2 regions of the Bradyrhizobium sp. McL0616 genome follow, and region 1 is predicted to be linked to the other one. Evidence: predicted binding sites of a transcription regulator. Region 1 holds the regulator's gene; the other holds the start of a gene.

What was found. The regulator PhoB, encoded in region 1, activates phosphate uptake and scavenging genes when phosphate is short. The targets are predictions, from matches to a motif close to TGTCATNNANCTGTCAT.
Region 2: the regulator PhoB is predicted to act here: its motif matches at 2,188-2,204, upstream of ugpB (sn-glycerol-3-phosphate ABC transporter substrate-binding protein UgpB).

What each region holds. Positions count from the first base shown of each region.
Region 1 covers NZ_CP188255.1:8,344,511-8,351,129, reverse strand. The annotation lists gene pstS (phosphate ABC transporter substrate-binding protein PstS) at 1-743, shown strand, start outside; gene pstC (phosphate ABC transporter permease subunit PstC) at 890-1,879, shown strand; gene pstA (phosphate ABC transporter permease PstA) at 1,884-2,729, shown strand; gene pstB (phosphate ABC transporter ATP-binding protein PstB) at 2,726-3,547, shown strand; gene phoU (phosphate signaling complex protein PhoU) at 3,559-4,275, shown strand; gene phoB (phosphate regulon transcriptional regulator PhoB) at 4,298-5,005, shown strand; gene ACPPVR_RS40285 (GcrA family cell cycle regulator) at 5,139-5,648, opposite strand; gene ACPPVR_RS40280 (aspartate aminotransferase family protein) at 6,111-6,619, shown strand, end outside.
Region 2 covers NZ_CP188255.1:112,554-119,172, forward strand. The annotation lists gene ACPPVR_RS00495 (MarR family winged helix-turn-helix transcriptional regulator) at 1-76, opposite strand, end outside; gene ACPPVR_RS00500 (organic hydroperoxide resistance protein) at 232-657, shown strand; gene ACPPVR_RS00505 (CaiB/BaiF CoA transferase family protein) at 835-2,037, shown strand; gene ugpB (sn-glycerol-3-phosphate ABC transporter substrate-binding protein UgpB) at 2,257-3,573, shown strand; gene ugpA (sn-glycerol-3-phosphate ABC transporter permease UgpA) at 3,624-4,505, shown strand; gene ugpE (sn-glycerol-3-phosphate ABC transporter permease UgpE) at 4,505-5,353, shown strand; gene ACPPVR_RS00525 (sn-glycerol-3-phosphate import ATP-binding protein UgpC) at 5,374-6,459, shown strand.

The DNA.
Region 1 (6,619 bases):
CGCAGTGGCCGATGGTGATGGGCGCCATCGTTCCCGTCGTCAACATCGAGGGCGTGAAGGCCGGCGAGCTGGTGTTCGACGGCGAGACGCTGGCGAGCGTCTATCTCGGCAAGATCACCAAGTGGGATGATCCGGCCATCAAGAAGCTCAATCCGAACGTGAAGCTGCCGTCCGATGCGATCACCGTGGTCCGCCGCTCCGACGGTTCGGGCACCACCTTCAACTTCACGAACTATCTCGCCAAGTCCAGCGCGGACTGGAAGAGCAAGATCGGTGAAGGCACGGCGGTCGAGTGGCCGGTCGGCGTCGGCGCCAAGGGCAACGAAGGCGTCTCCGGCAACATCAGCCAGACCAAGAACTCGATCGGTTATGTCGAGTACGCCTACGCCAAGCAGAACAAGCTGACCTATACCGGTCTCGTCAACAAGGCCGGCAAGACGGTGCAGCCGACGGTCGAAGCCTTCCAGGCAGCCGCCTCCAACGCCGATTGGGCCAAGGCTCCGGGCTACTACGTCATCCTGACAGACCAGCCCGGCGACAAGTCCTGGCCGATCACGGCGGCGACCTTCATCCTCATGCACAAGGATGCCACCGACAAGGCGTCCTCGCAGGAAGCCATCAAGTTCTTCCGCTGGGCCTTCAAGAACGGCGGCAAGGCGGCTGAAGAGCTCGACTACATCCCGATGCCCGAGGGCGTCGTGACCTTGATCGAGAAGACCTGGGCTGCCGAGATCAAGAGCTAAGCTCCTGCTCTCAAGGCGCGGCGCGGCCTGCAAGGGCGCGCCGCGACCCACGCGACTTCGGCCCCGGATCAGTGTCGCGCTGCATCCGGGGCGCGAGACCGGCAACAAGCGTATATAATTTGGTACAGGGGATCGGCGTGGCAGAGATGGCCGTTCAGAGCGATATCGTCGACGACGCCGGACCATATGATCGCGCCAAGGCCTTGAGCGCATTCAGGCTCGGCGACGTCACCTTCTACTGGATCACGCGGCTCAGCGCGATATCGGTGCTCCTCATCCTCGGCGGCATCATCCTGTCGCTGATCGTCGGCGCCTTCCCGGCGATGAAGGAATATGGCTTCGCGTTCCTGTGGACGCAGCGCTGGGCGCCGTCGGCCGATCCGCCCGTGCTCGGCGCGCTCGGACCGATGTACGGCACGCTCGTCACCTCCTTCATCGCGATGCTGATCGCCATTCCCGTTGGTCTCGGCATTGCGATCTTCCTCACCGAGCTCTGCCCGCAATGGCTGCGTCGCCCGATCGGCATGGCGATCGAGCTGCTCGCCGGCATCCCCTCGATCATCTACGGCATGTGGGGCTTCTTTGTGCTGGGCCCGTTCCTGGCAAACACTTTCCAGCCCTTCATGATCAAGATATTCGACGGCATCCCCGTGCTGGGCGCGATCTTCGCCGGCCCGCCGTCCTATCTCAGCCTGTTCAACGCCGCTCTGATCCTCGCCATCATGGTGCTGCCCTTCATCACCTCGATCTCGGTCGACGTGTTCAAGACCGTGCCGCCGGTGCTGAAAGAGGCTGCCTACGGCGTCGGCTGCACCACCTGGGAGGTCATCCGCAGCGTGGTGATCCCCTACACCCGCGTCGGCGTCATCGGCGGCGTCATGCTGGCGCTGGGCCGCGCGCTCGGCGAGACCATGGCGGTGACCTTCATCATCGGTAACTCGTTCCGCATCTCGTCCTCGATCTTCGCGCCGGGCACCACGATCTCGGCAGCGATCGCCTCCGAATTCGCCGAGAGCGACGGCCTGCACCAGTCCGGCCTGATCCTGCTCGGCCTGCTCCTGTTCGTGCTGACGTTCTTCGTGCTGGCCGGAGCGCGGCTGATGCTGATGCGGCTGGAAAAGAAGGCGGGGAACTGAAGCCATGAACCCGATCTATTCACGCCGCCGCCGCAAGGACGTCGTCATTCGCGGGCTCTGCATCGCCGCAACCGCCTTTGGTGTCACCTGGCTTGCGCTGATCCTGATCACGCTGCTCTACAATGGCCTCGCCGGACTCAACTTCCAGCTCTTTACCGAGAATACGCCGCCACCCGGATCGAACGAGGGCGGCCTGCTCAACGCCATTGTCGGCTCCGTGATCATGACCGTGCTCGGCGTCGGTATCGGCGCGCCGCTCGGCATGTTCGCCGGCACCTATCTCGCCGAATACGGCCGCAACGACAGGCTGACGTCCGTAATCCGCTTCATCAACGACATCCTGCTCTCGGCGCCCTCGATCATCATCGGCCTGTTCATCTATGGCGCGGTGGTGGTGCCGATGCGCGGCTTCTCGGCGCTCGCCGGCTGTCTCGCGCTCGCCGTCATCGTGATCCCGGTGGTGCTGCGCACGACCGAGGACATGCTGCTTCTGGTGCCGAACGCACTGCGTGAGGCGGCCTCCGCGCTCGGCCTGCCGCGCTCGCTGGTGATCAAGCGGATCGCTTATCGTTCTGCCCGTTCCGGTCTCATCACCGGCGTGCTGCTCGCCACCGCCCGCGTCGCCGGCGAGACCGCGCCGCTGCTGTTCACCGCGCTGTCGAACCAGTTCTTCAGCCTGAGCCTGAACAAGACGATGGCGAACCTGCCGGTCACCATCAACAACTTCGTGCAGAGCCCCTACGCCTACTGGAAGCAGCTGGCCTGGAGCGGGGCGCTGCTCATCACCCTGACCGTTCTTGCCCTGAATATTGGTGCGCGCATCCTTGGCGCCGAGAGGACCGCAAAATGAGTGATCTTTCCGTATCGATGAGCGCGGCCGGCGGCCTGCCCCACGCGCCGGTGCTGCCCGAGGCGCCCCCCAAGGTGACCGTGCGCAATCTCAACTTCTATTACGGCGAGCACCACGCGCTGAAGAACATCAACCTGACGCTCGGCGCCAACCGCGTCACGGCGTTCATCGGCCCGTCGGGCTGCGGCAAGTCGACCCTGCTGCGCATCTTCAACCGGATGTACGATCTCTATCCCGGCCAGCGCGCCACCGGTCAGCTCATGCTCGACCAGACCAACATCCTCGACGGCAAGCTCGACCTCAATCTGCTGCGCGCCCGCGTCGGCATGGTGTTCCAGAAGCCGACCCCGTTCCCGATGACGATCTACGAGAACATCGCCTTCGGCATCCGCCTTTACGAAAAGATCTCGAAGTCCGAGATGGACGACCGCGTCGAGAAGGCGCTGCGCGGCGGCGCGCTGTGGAACGAGGTCAAGGACAAGCTCAACGCCTCCGGCCTCTCGCTGTCCGGCGGCCAGCAGCAGCGCCTCTGCATCGCCCGCACCGTCGCGGTGCGGCCCGAGGTGATCCTGTTCGACGAGCCCTGCTCGGCGCTCGACCCGATCTCGACCGCCAAGGTCGAGGAGCTGATCCAGGAACTGTCCGAGAGTTACACGATTGCGATCGTTACCCACAACATGCAGCAGGCGGCCCGCGTTTCCGACAAGACCGCCTTCATGTATCTCGGCGAGCTGATCGAGTTCGACGACACCAGCAAGATCTTCACGTCGCCGACCGATCGGCGCACGCAGGATTACATCACCGGCCGGTTCGGCTGAGGAGACGGGACATGGGTTCTGAACATACCGCAAAGGCCTTCGACACCGACCTCCAGGAACTTACCCGCCTGGTCGCCGAGATGGGCGGGATTGCCGAGCGCATGATCGTCGATTCCGTCGACGCGCTGATCCGCCGCGACGTCGCGCTCGGCCAGCGCGTCGTCGCCACCGACGTCGAGCTCGACGCGCTCCAGAAGCGCATCGAGGAGCGCGCCGTGCTCACCATCGCTCGCCGCCAGCCGATGGCGGTCGATCTGCGCGAGATCGTCGGCGCCATGCGCGTCGCGACCGATCTCGAGCGCATCGGCGACCTCGCCAAGAACATGGGCAAGCGCGTCGCGGCGCTGGAGACCGATTTCCATCCGCTCAAGCTGTTCCGCGGCCTCGAGCACATGACCGACCTGGTGCAGCAGCAGGTCAAATCGGTGCTGGACGCATATGCCGCGCATGATCTGCCGGCGGCGATGGCGGTGTGGAAGGGCGACGAGGAAGTCGACGCCATCTGCACCTCGCTGTTCCGCGAGCTCCTCACCTACATGATGGAGGATCCGCGCAACATCTCGTTCTGCATCCATCTGATGTTCTGCGCCAAGAACATCGAGCGGATCGGCGATCACGCCACCAACATCGCCGAGACCGTGTTCTATATGATCGAAGGTCAGGCCATGACCGACAAGCGGCCGAAGGGCGACATGACGACCTTCGCCACGACCCTCCCGAATACTTGAATAATTAAGGAGCGACGACCCCATGGGCGCACGCATTATGGTGGTTGAGGACGAGGAAGCTCTGACCGAGCTTCTCCGCTACAACCTCGAAGGCGACGGCTATGACGTCGAGACGGTGATGCGCGGCGACGACGCCGATACCCGTCTCAAGGAGCACATCCCCGATTTGATCGTGCTCGACTGGATGCTGCCGGGGCTATCCGGCATCGAGCTGTGCCGGCGGCTGCGCGCGCGGTCCGATACCAAGCAGCTCCCGATCATCATGCTCACCGCGCGCGGTGAGGAGAGTGAGCGAGTGCGGGGATTGGCGACCGGCGCCGACGATTACATCGTCAAGCCGTTCTCGGTCCCTGAGCTGCTCGCCCGCGTAAAGGGCCTGCTCAGGCGCGCAAGCCCGGAGCGGCTCGCCACCGTGCTGGCGTTTGGCGACATCGAACTCGACCGTGACAAGCGCCGCGTGGCGCGCTCGGGCCGGCCGATCGATCTCGGCCCGACCGAGTATCGCCTGCTGGAGTTTTTCCTGGAGCATCCCGGCCGCGTGTTCTCGCGCGAGCAGCTGCTCGACAGCGTCTGGGGCCGCGATATCTACATCGACGAGCGCACCGTCGACGTGCATATCGGTCGCCTGCGCAAGCTGCTCAATCTCGGTCGCGAGCAGGACCCGATCCGCACCGTCCGTGGCGCCGGCTATGCGCTGGATGATCGGTTTGCGAAGGCGGAGCAGGCGTAGGGTTCTGTGGTTAGTTGCTGACTGCCGCTACCATCTCCGATGTCGTCCAGGCCTATTACGCACTAGGCCGGGACGACACTGAATTTGTCGAACCGCCGTCGCTTGGACGGCGAAACCTTGGAAGCAGACTAACTCACCGTGACGGCTTCACCGGCGCGCGGCGGCGATCTGACGCCGGCTGGTACGCGACGCGCGAGTGTTGGGCGCAATAGGGCAGGCCCGAGAGCGCCCTGCCGCCGCAGAAGAAGAAGTCCGGACTCGAGGGATCGCCGACCGGCCAGTGGCAGGTCGCCTCGTTCAATTCGAGCAGCGACAGCCGCTGGCTCATCGGCACCACGTTGTCGTAGGTGACCGGATCCGGCTCAGCCTCGACCTCGAAGGCCTGCGCAAGCGCGGTGTTGCCGCGCGCAATCGGCCGGGTCACCCGCATCATGTGCTGCGCGGGACGCGCCTTGCGTGGCCGCGGAGCTGCCGACGACGGGCTCTTGGCACGGCCGGACAGGCCCAGCCGGTGCACCTTGCCGATCACGGCATTGCGGGTCACATTGCCGAGTTCAGCTGCGATCTGGCTGGCCGAAAGTCCGGCCTCCCAAAGCTTTTTCAACTGCTCGACGCGATCGTCCGACCATGTCAAAACCGTCATTGCGCCCTTTCCCTCGCTACGAGCCGCCTTGCTGGGGCTGCGCTGCGAATGCCTAAGTCTCGAAAAACCCGTGCCGCCAGAATCCCTTGAAGTTCGCCGGGCGCAGAAGCGCTCCCGAACGTTTACGCCGGTACATGAGGACTTAGAGGATCAGAACCGCTGCACGAGATGTCGTATCTGACAAGCCAAACGCTACAATATGGCGTGACTCCCGCGCAAGAGTCCGCCGACTCGCGTCCACATGTTCCGTGGTGAAAACCCGCAAATTCGGCACCGCAAGACTACGGATTCAGCATTTCGCGGGGCTTTCCGGGCGGCATTGACACCCGTGGTACCAAGCATAAGATGGTGACGCGTGCCGCCCTTAAAAGGCGGCACGTTTCGTTTTCCGGACCAATGACGCGCTGCGCAACGCACGTTCAGGCCGTCCGAAACATCCAGGCGACCGCCAAAGAGACCGTCATGACCAACAGCGCCGCGCCGCATTTGCTCCCCGTATTCGCCAGGGCCGACATCGGTTTTGAGCGCGGCGAGGGCTCTTGGCTGATTGCGACCAATGGCGATCGCTATCTCGATTTCACCTCTGGCGTGGCGGTGAATGCGCTCGGCCATGCCCATCCCGCGCTGGTCAAGGCGTTGCAGGAGCAGGCCACCAAGCTCTGGCACATGTCGAACCTGTTCCAGAGCCCGGACGGCGAGAAGCTCGCGGCGCGCCTTTGCAACGAGAGCTTTGCGGACTTCGTGTTCTTCTGCAATTCCGGCGCCGAGGCGCTGGAATGCGTGATCAAACTCGTCCGCCACCATCACGCAGCCAAGGGCCATCCCGAGCGCTATCGCATGATCACGTTCGAGGGCGCCTTCCATGGCCGCACGCTCGCAACGCTGGCTGCGACGGGATCTGCAAAATATCTCGAAGGTTTCGGTCCGCCGATGGACGGCTTTGACCAGGTTGCACATGGCGATCTGGACGC
Region 2 (6,619 bases), 400 kb from region 1:
GCGCGGCCGAATAAACCGCGAAGCAGATCTGATTGTCGAGCCGCAGCGGGTCCACCGCGGATTGTTTCCGAGCCATGTTCGATCTCGCGAGATTCCTCTCACCATTCTGGGACCTGGCGGCCGCCTATTCAATTGCGAACAATTAAATGTGAGGCGCCATAATTTCGATTGCGCACAATCTAATTGTTTGCGATATAGATCGCACCCCAACCGGAACCCAGGGAGACGAAAATGTCCGTGAACGTCCTCTACAAGACCAGCGCAAAAGCCACCGGCGGCCGTGACGGCCATGCTGCGACCCTCGACGGCGCGCTCGACGTCAAGCTCACCACGCCGAAGGAGCTCGGCGGCGGCGGCGGCGCCGGCAACAATCCCGAGCAGCTGTTTGCGGCAGGCTACGCCGCCTGTTTTATCGGCGCGATGAAGTTCGTGTCCTCGCAGGGCGGACCGAAGGTCCCGGCTGACGCCTCTGTCACCTCGACCGTCGGCATCGGCCCGCGTTCGGCCGGCGGCTTCGGTCTCGACATCGATCTCGCCGTCTCGCTGCCGGGCCTGGCCCGCGCGGAAGCCGAGGCGCTGGTCGAGAAGGCGCACCAGGTGTGCCCGTATTCCAACGCGACGCGCGGCAATGTCGACGTCCGCCTGACGGTCGTCTGATCGGAACAGCGGATTGGCTGGCCCGGGATCCCCCTCGGGCCGGCCGCTTCCGTTTGATTTGCCACGCTACGGCATGCGGCGCGCGCCCCGCATAACGCCCTACGCGACAAGCCATTGCTGGCTTGGACGAACCTCGCTAGGCCTGTGCGCAATGATCGACACAGGGGAAGCAAAGGCATGACTGAAGCCGCATTGGGCGCAATGAGCGGACTGCGCGTCATCGATCTCACGCGCGTGCTCGGCGGTCCCTACTGCACCCAGATCCTCGCCGACCATGGCGCCGACGTAATCAAGGTCGAGCCGCCGGCGGGCGACGAGGTGCGCGACTGGGGCCCTCCCTTCCATGAGGAGGACGCGGCCTACTTCGTCGGCATCAACCGCAACAAGCGCTCGATCGGCCTCGACCTCGCCTCCGAGGGCGGCCGCACAGTGCTGCTCAAGATGCTGGAGACGGCCGACGTCCTGATCGAGAATTTCAAGCCGGGCACGCTGGAGAAATGGGGCATCGGCAACGACGTGCTGAGCAAGACATTTCCGCGCCTCGTGCATTGCCGGATCTGCGGCTTCGGTGCCGACGGCCCGCGCGGCGGCAATCCCGGCTACGACGCCATCATCCAGGCCATGACCGGCATGATCGCAGCGACCGGCTCGCCCGAGAGCGGACCGATGCGGATCGGCGTGCCGCTGGTCGACATCACCACCGGGCTTTACGCGGCGATCGGCATCCTGATGGCGCTGTCGGAGCGGCAGCGCTCCGGCAAGGGCCAGTTCCTCGAGACCACGCTGTACGAGACCGGCCTCGCCATCATGCATCCGCACACCGCGAACTATTTCATGCATGGCAAGCCCCCTAGCCTGACCGGCAACGAGCATCCCAATCTCGTTCCCTACGCGATCTTCCCGACCAAGACCGACAACATCTTCATCGGCGTCGGCAATGACGGCACCTTCCGCAAGCTCGCCAACGAGATCGGCAAGCCCGAGCTCGGCACCGATCCGCGCTTTGCCCGCAACAAGGACCGCATCGCCAATCGCGAGGCGCTGCGCGCCGAGCTTGCCGCGGTGTTCAGCCAACATGAGGCCGAGCCGCTGTGCAATCGCCTGCTCGCCGCCGGCCTGCCCGCAGGCCCCGTGCAGAAGATCGACCAGGCGCTGACCAACCCGCACACGATCGCCCGCGGCGATGTCATCGAGAAGGATTGGTACAAGGGCGTCGCATCGCCGATCCGGCTCGATCGCAGCAAGCCGAGCCTGCGCCGCCTGCCGCCGAAATTCAGTCAGCACGCCCAGGAGGTGCTGGGCGAGTTCGGCTACTCCAAGGCGGAGATCGACGCGATGGTCGAGAAGGGCACGGTCTGCGGGCCTGAGCGCAAGCGCTAAGGCCCCCACCTCCGCATCCACCGAGCAATGCCGCACTGCGGCGCGGGCACTGGCGTGCACCGCGAACGGATGACGCTGCCCGCGTCGCGTTCGCCTATTTGACGACTTCCCTTTTGCCGCGCTTGCCGCTTTCGTTTCGGCCGCTTACACAGTCATGTGAACGTCATATGGCGCTGCTAGCGCAAGCGATCTTTTTGACGGCCAAGGGAGGTTTACTTGATGGCTCTTCGACACTTTGGGGCGGCTGCCGCATTTGCAATCACGGTTGGCATCGGCGTCTCGCCGGCCCTGGCCGTGACTGAAATCCAGTGGTGGCACGCGATGACCGGCGCCAACAACGACGTCATCGTCAAGCTCGCCACCGACTTCAACGCGTCGCAGAGCGACTACAAGGTCATCCCGACCTACAAGGGCAACTATCCTGACACGATGAACGCAGGCATCGCCGCGTTCCGCGCCGGCAACGCGCCGCACATCATGCAGGTGTTCGAAGTCGGCACCGCGACCATGATGGCCGCGACCGGCGCCGTGAAGCCCGTCTACAAGCTGATGGCAGACGCCGGCGAGAAGTTCGATCCGAAGAACTATCTGTCCGCGATCACCGGCTACTACTCGACCTCGAAGGGCGAGATGCTGTCGTTCCCCTTCAACTCGTCGTCGACCGTGATGTGGGTCAATCTCGACGAGCTGAAGAAGGCCAATATCGAGATCCCGAAGACCTGGCCCGAAACGTTCGAGGCTGCCAAGAAGCTCCACGACAACGGCCATCCGACCTGCGGCTTCTCCGGCTCCTGGGTGACCTGGGTCAATCTCGAGCAGCTCTCCGCCTGGCACAACGTGCCGCTCGCCAGCAAGGCCAACGGCCTCGACGGCTTCGACACCGTGCTCGAGTTCAACGGGCCGCTCCAGCTCAAGCATCTCGAGAAGCTGGTCGAGCTGCAGAAGGACAAGATCTACGACTACGCCGGCCGCACCAACACCGGCGAAGGCCGCTTCACCTCGGGCGAGTGCGCGATCTACCTGACCTCGTCGGCGTTCTTCGGCAACGTCAAGGCGCAGGCCAAGTTCAACTTCTCCGCCGTGCCGATGCCATATTATCCGGACGTCAAGGGCGCGCCGCAGAACTCGATCATCGGCGGCGCCTCGCTCTGGATCATGGGCGGCAAGTCGGCCGACGAATACAAGGGCGTCGCGAAGTTCCTGACCTTCCTCTCGGACACCGATCGCCAGGTCTACATCCACAAGGCTTCGGGCTATCTGCCGATCACCAAGGCGGCCTACGCCAAGGCGAAGGAAGAGGGCTTCTACAAGGACCAGCCTTATCTCGAGACCCCGCTGATCGAGCTGACCAACAAGGAGCCGACCGACAATTCCCGCGGTCTGCGCCTCGGCAACATGGTTCAGCTGCGTGACGTCTGGTCGGAAGAGATCGAGCAGGCGCTGGCCGGCAAGAAGACTGCCAAGCAGGCGCTCGATGCCGCTGTCGAGCGCGGCAACACGATGCTGCGTCAGTTCGAAAAGACCGCAGTGAAGTGAGGCAATGAGCGGCGGGCAGCGATCTCGCAGCCTGCCGCTCTGCTGACATCATGCAAAAGCAAGCCATTTTCCAAGCAAAGTTGTTGCCCTACGCGCTGGTTGCCCCGCAACTCGCGATCGTCCTGGTTTTTTTCTATTGGCCGGCCGGGCAGGCCGTCATCCAGTCCTTCCTGCTGCAGGACGCCTTCGGCCTCTCGACGAGCTTCGTCTGGCTCGACAATTACGTCGATCTGTTCAGGGACGCCGCCTATTTCGAGGCGGTCGTTCGCACCTTCGTCTTCTCGTTCGCCATCGCGATCTCGTCGCTGTCCTTCGCGCTCTTGCTCGGCGTGATGGCGGACAAGCCGCTGCGCGGCTCGATGCTCTACCGCACGCTGCTGATCTGGCCCTATGCGGTCGCACCGCCGGTGGTCGGCGTGCTCTGGATTTTCATGCTGCATCCCTCGCTAGGCGTGCTCGCGCGTTATCTTCGCGCCGCTGGTGTCGACTGGAACCCGCTGCTCGACGGCAACCAGGCCGCTGGGCTGATCATCCTCGCCGCAGCCTGGAAACAGATCTCCTATAATTTCCTGTTCTTCCTCGCAGGCCTGCAAGCCATTCCGAAGAGCGTGTTCGAGGCCGCCGCTATCGACGGCGCACGCCCGATGCGGCGATTCTGGACCGTGACCTTCCCGCTGCTGTCGCCGACCATCTTCTTCCTGCTGGTCGTCAACATCGTCTACGCCTTCTTCGACACCTTCGGCATCATCGACACCATGACCCGCGGCGGACCGGGAACATCGACGGTCACGCTGGTCTACAAGGTCTATACCGACGGCCTGCTCGGCGGCAATCTCGGCAGCTCGGCGGCGCAGTCGGTGATCCTGATGGTCATGGTCATCGTGCTCACGGGAATCCAATTCCGCTTCGTCGAACGCAAGGTGACCTACTGATGGTCGAAGAAGAGGGCTTTCGGCGCTACGCTGCCCACGCCATTCTGTGGATCGGCATCGCGATCGTCGCGTTCCCGGTCTACATCGCCATCGTCGCCTCGACCCAGGACAACGCGCTGATCGCCAACGGCCAGATGTCGCTGCTGCCGGGCGGGCATTTCTTCGAGGTCTACTACCAGACCATCTTCGTCGGCACGAGCGGCTCGACGCGCGAGCCGGTCGGCAACATGATGCTGAACTCGCTGGTGATGGCGCTGTTGATCGCGGTCGGCAAGATCGCGATCTCGATCATCTCGGCCTATGCGATCGTCTATTTCCGCTTTCCGTTCCGGATGCCGATCTTCTGGATCATCTTCATCACCTTGATGCTGCCGGTCGAGGTGCGCATCTATCCGACCTACAAGATCGTTGCCGATCTGCACATGCTCGACAGCTATGCGGGCCTCGCGCTGCCGCTGATCGCATCGGCCACCGCGACGCTCTTGTTCCGCCAGTTCTTCATGACCGTGCCGGACGAGCTGCTGGAAGCCTCGCGCATCGACGGCGCCGGTCCCTTGCGCTTCTTCTGGGATACGCTGTTGCCGCTGTCGCGCACCAACATGGCGGCGCTGTTCGTGATTCTCTTCATCCTCGGCTGGAATCAATATCTCTGGCCGCTGCTCATCACCACCCGCGACGACATGCAGACCATCCAGGTCGGTATCCGCAAGATGATCACCACCACCGACGCACTGACCGAATGGCCGGTGGTGATGGCGACCGCGGTGCTGGCCATGCTGCCGCCGGTGTTCGTCGTCGTCGCCATGCAGAAATTGTTCGTGCGCGGTCTGGTCGAGACGGAAAAGTAGGTTTTTGGAAGTGAGTTTTCATGGCTAACGTCACCCTGCGCAACGTCCGCAAGACCTATCCCGGCGGCTTCGAGGCCATCAAGGGCGTCAACGTCGATGTCGCCGACGGGCAGTTCTGCGTGCTGGTCGGGCCCTCCGGCTGCGGCAAGTCGACGCTGCTCCGCATGGTCGCGGGACTCGAGACCGTCAGTGGCGGCGAGATCGACATCGGCGGCCGCGTCGTCAACCAGGTCGAGCCCGCCGATCGCGACATCGCGATGGTGTTCCAGAACTACGCGCTCTATCCGCATATGAGCGTCTTCAACAACATGGCCTATGGCCTGCGCAACCGCGGCATGAAGGAGGCCGAGGTCAAGACCCGCGTCGACGAGGCCGCGCGCGTGCTCGAGCTCACGCCGATGCTGGAGCGCAAGCCGCGCCAGCTTTCCGGCGGCCAGCGCCAGCGCGTCGCCATGGGCCGCGCCATCGTGCGCCAGCCGAAAGTGTTCCTGTTCGACGAGCCGCTTTCCAACCTCGATGCCAAACTGCGCATCGCGATGCGCGTCGAGATCCGCAAATTGCAGCGCCGGCTGAGCACCACATCGATCTACGTCACCCACGACCAGCTCGAGGCGATGACGCTCGCCGACGTTCTCGTCGTGATGAATGGCGGCCAGGTCGAGCAGTTCGGCAATCCGCTGGCGATCTACGAGAAGCCGGCGACGACCTTCGTCGCCTCCTTCATCGGCGCCCCGCCGATGAATCTGATGTCGACGCGCTCCGATGAAATCAAATCGCAGCTCAGTGGCAGCGCGACCGAGGCCGGCATCCTCGGCATCCGCCCGGAAGATTTTGTGATCACCGACCAGACTCCGGCCGGCGGCGTCGCATTGCCGCTGACCGTGGAAGCCATCGAGCGCGTCGGCGCCGAGACCTTCATTTACGGTTCCCGCAAGCAGGACGAGCAGCGCATTGCCGCCAATCCCGGCGAATTGCCGCCCGGCGAGGTCATCGTCCGCATTCCCGGCTCCGAGGCGCCGCCGATCGGCCAGAAGATCCGGGTCGCTGCGGTGCGGGCGAAGCTGCATCTGTTCAGCGGCGACGGACGGACGCGGCTCGAGGCCTGAGGCTTTCCGGAACCGGTTCGATCAAAAAACGCGAAAACAACCCCATGCACAGTAGCCGTCAAGGGCCTTTCGGTCATTCCGGGCCCTCAAACGGCGCTGTGCAGGGCTCCCGCTACGTCCTTGAACCCACACGGGGTTATGACCATATTGCTGACCAAGG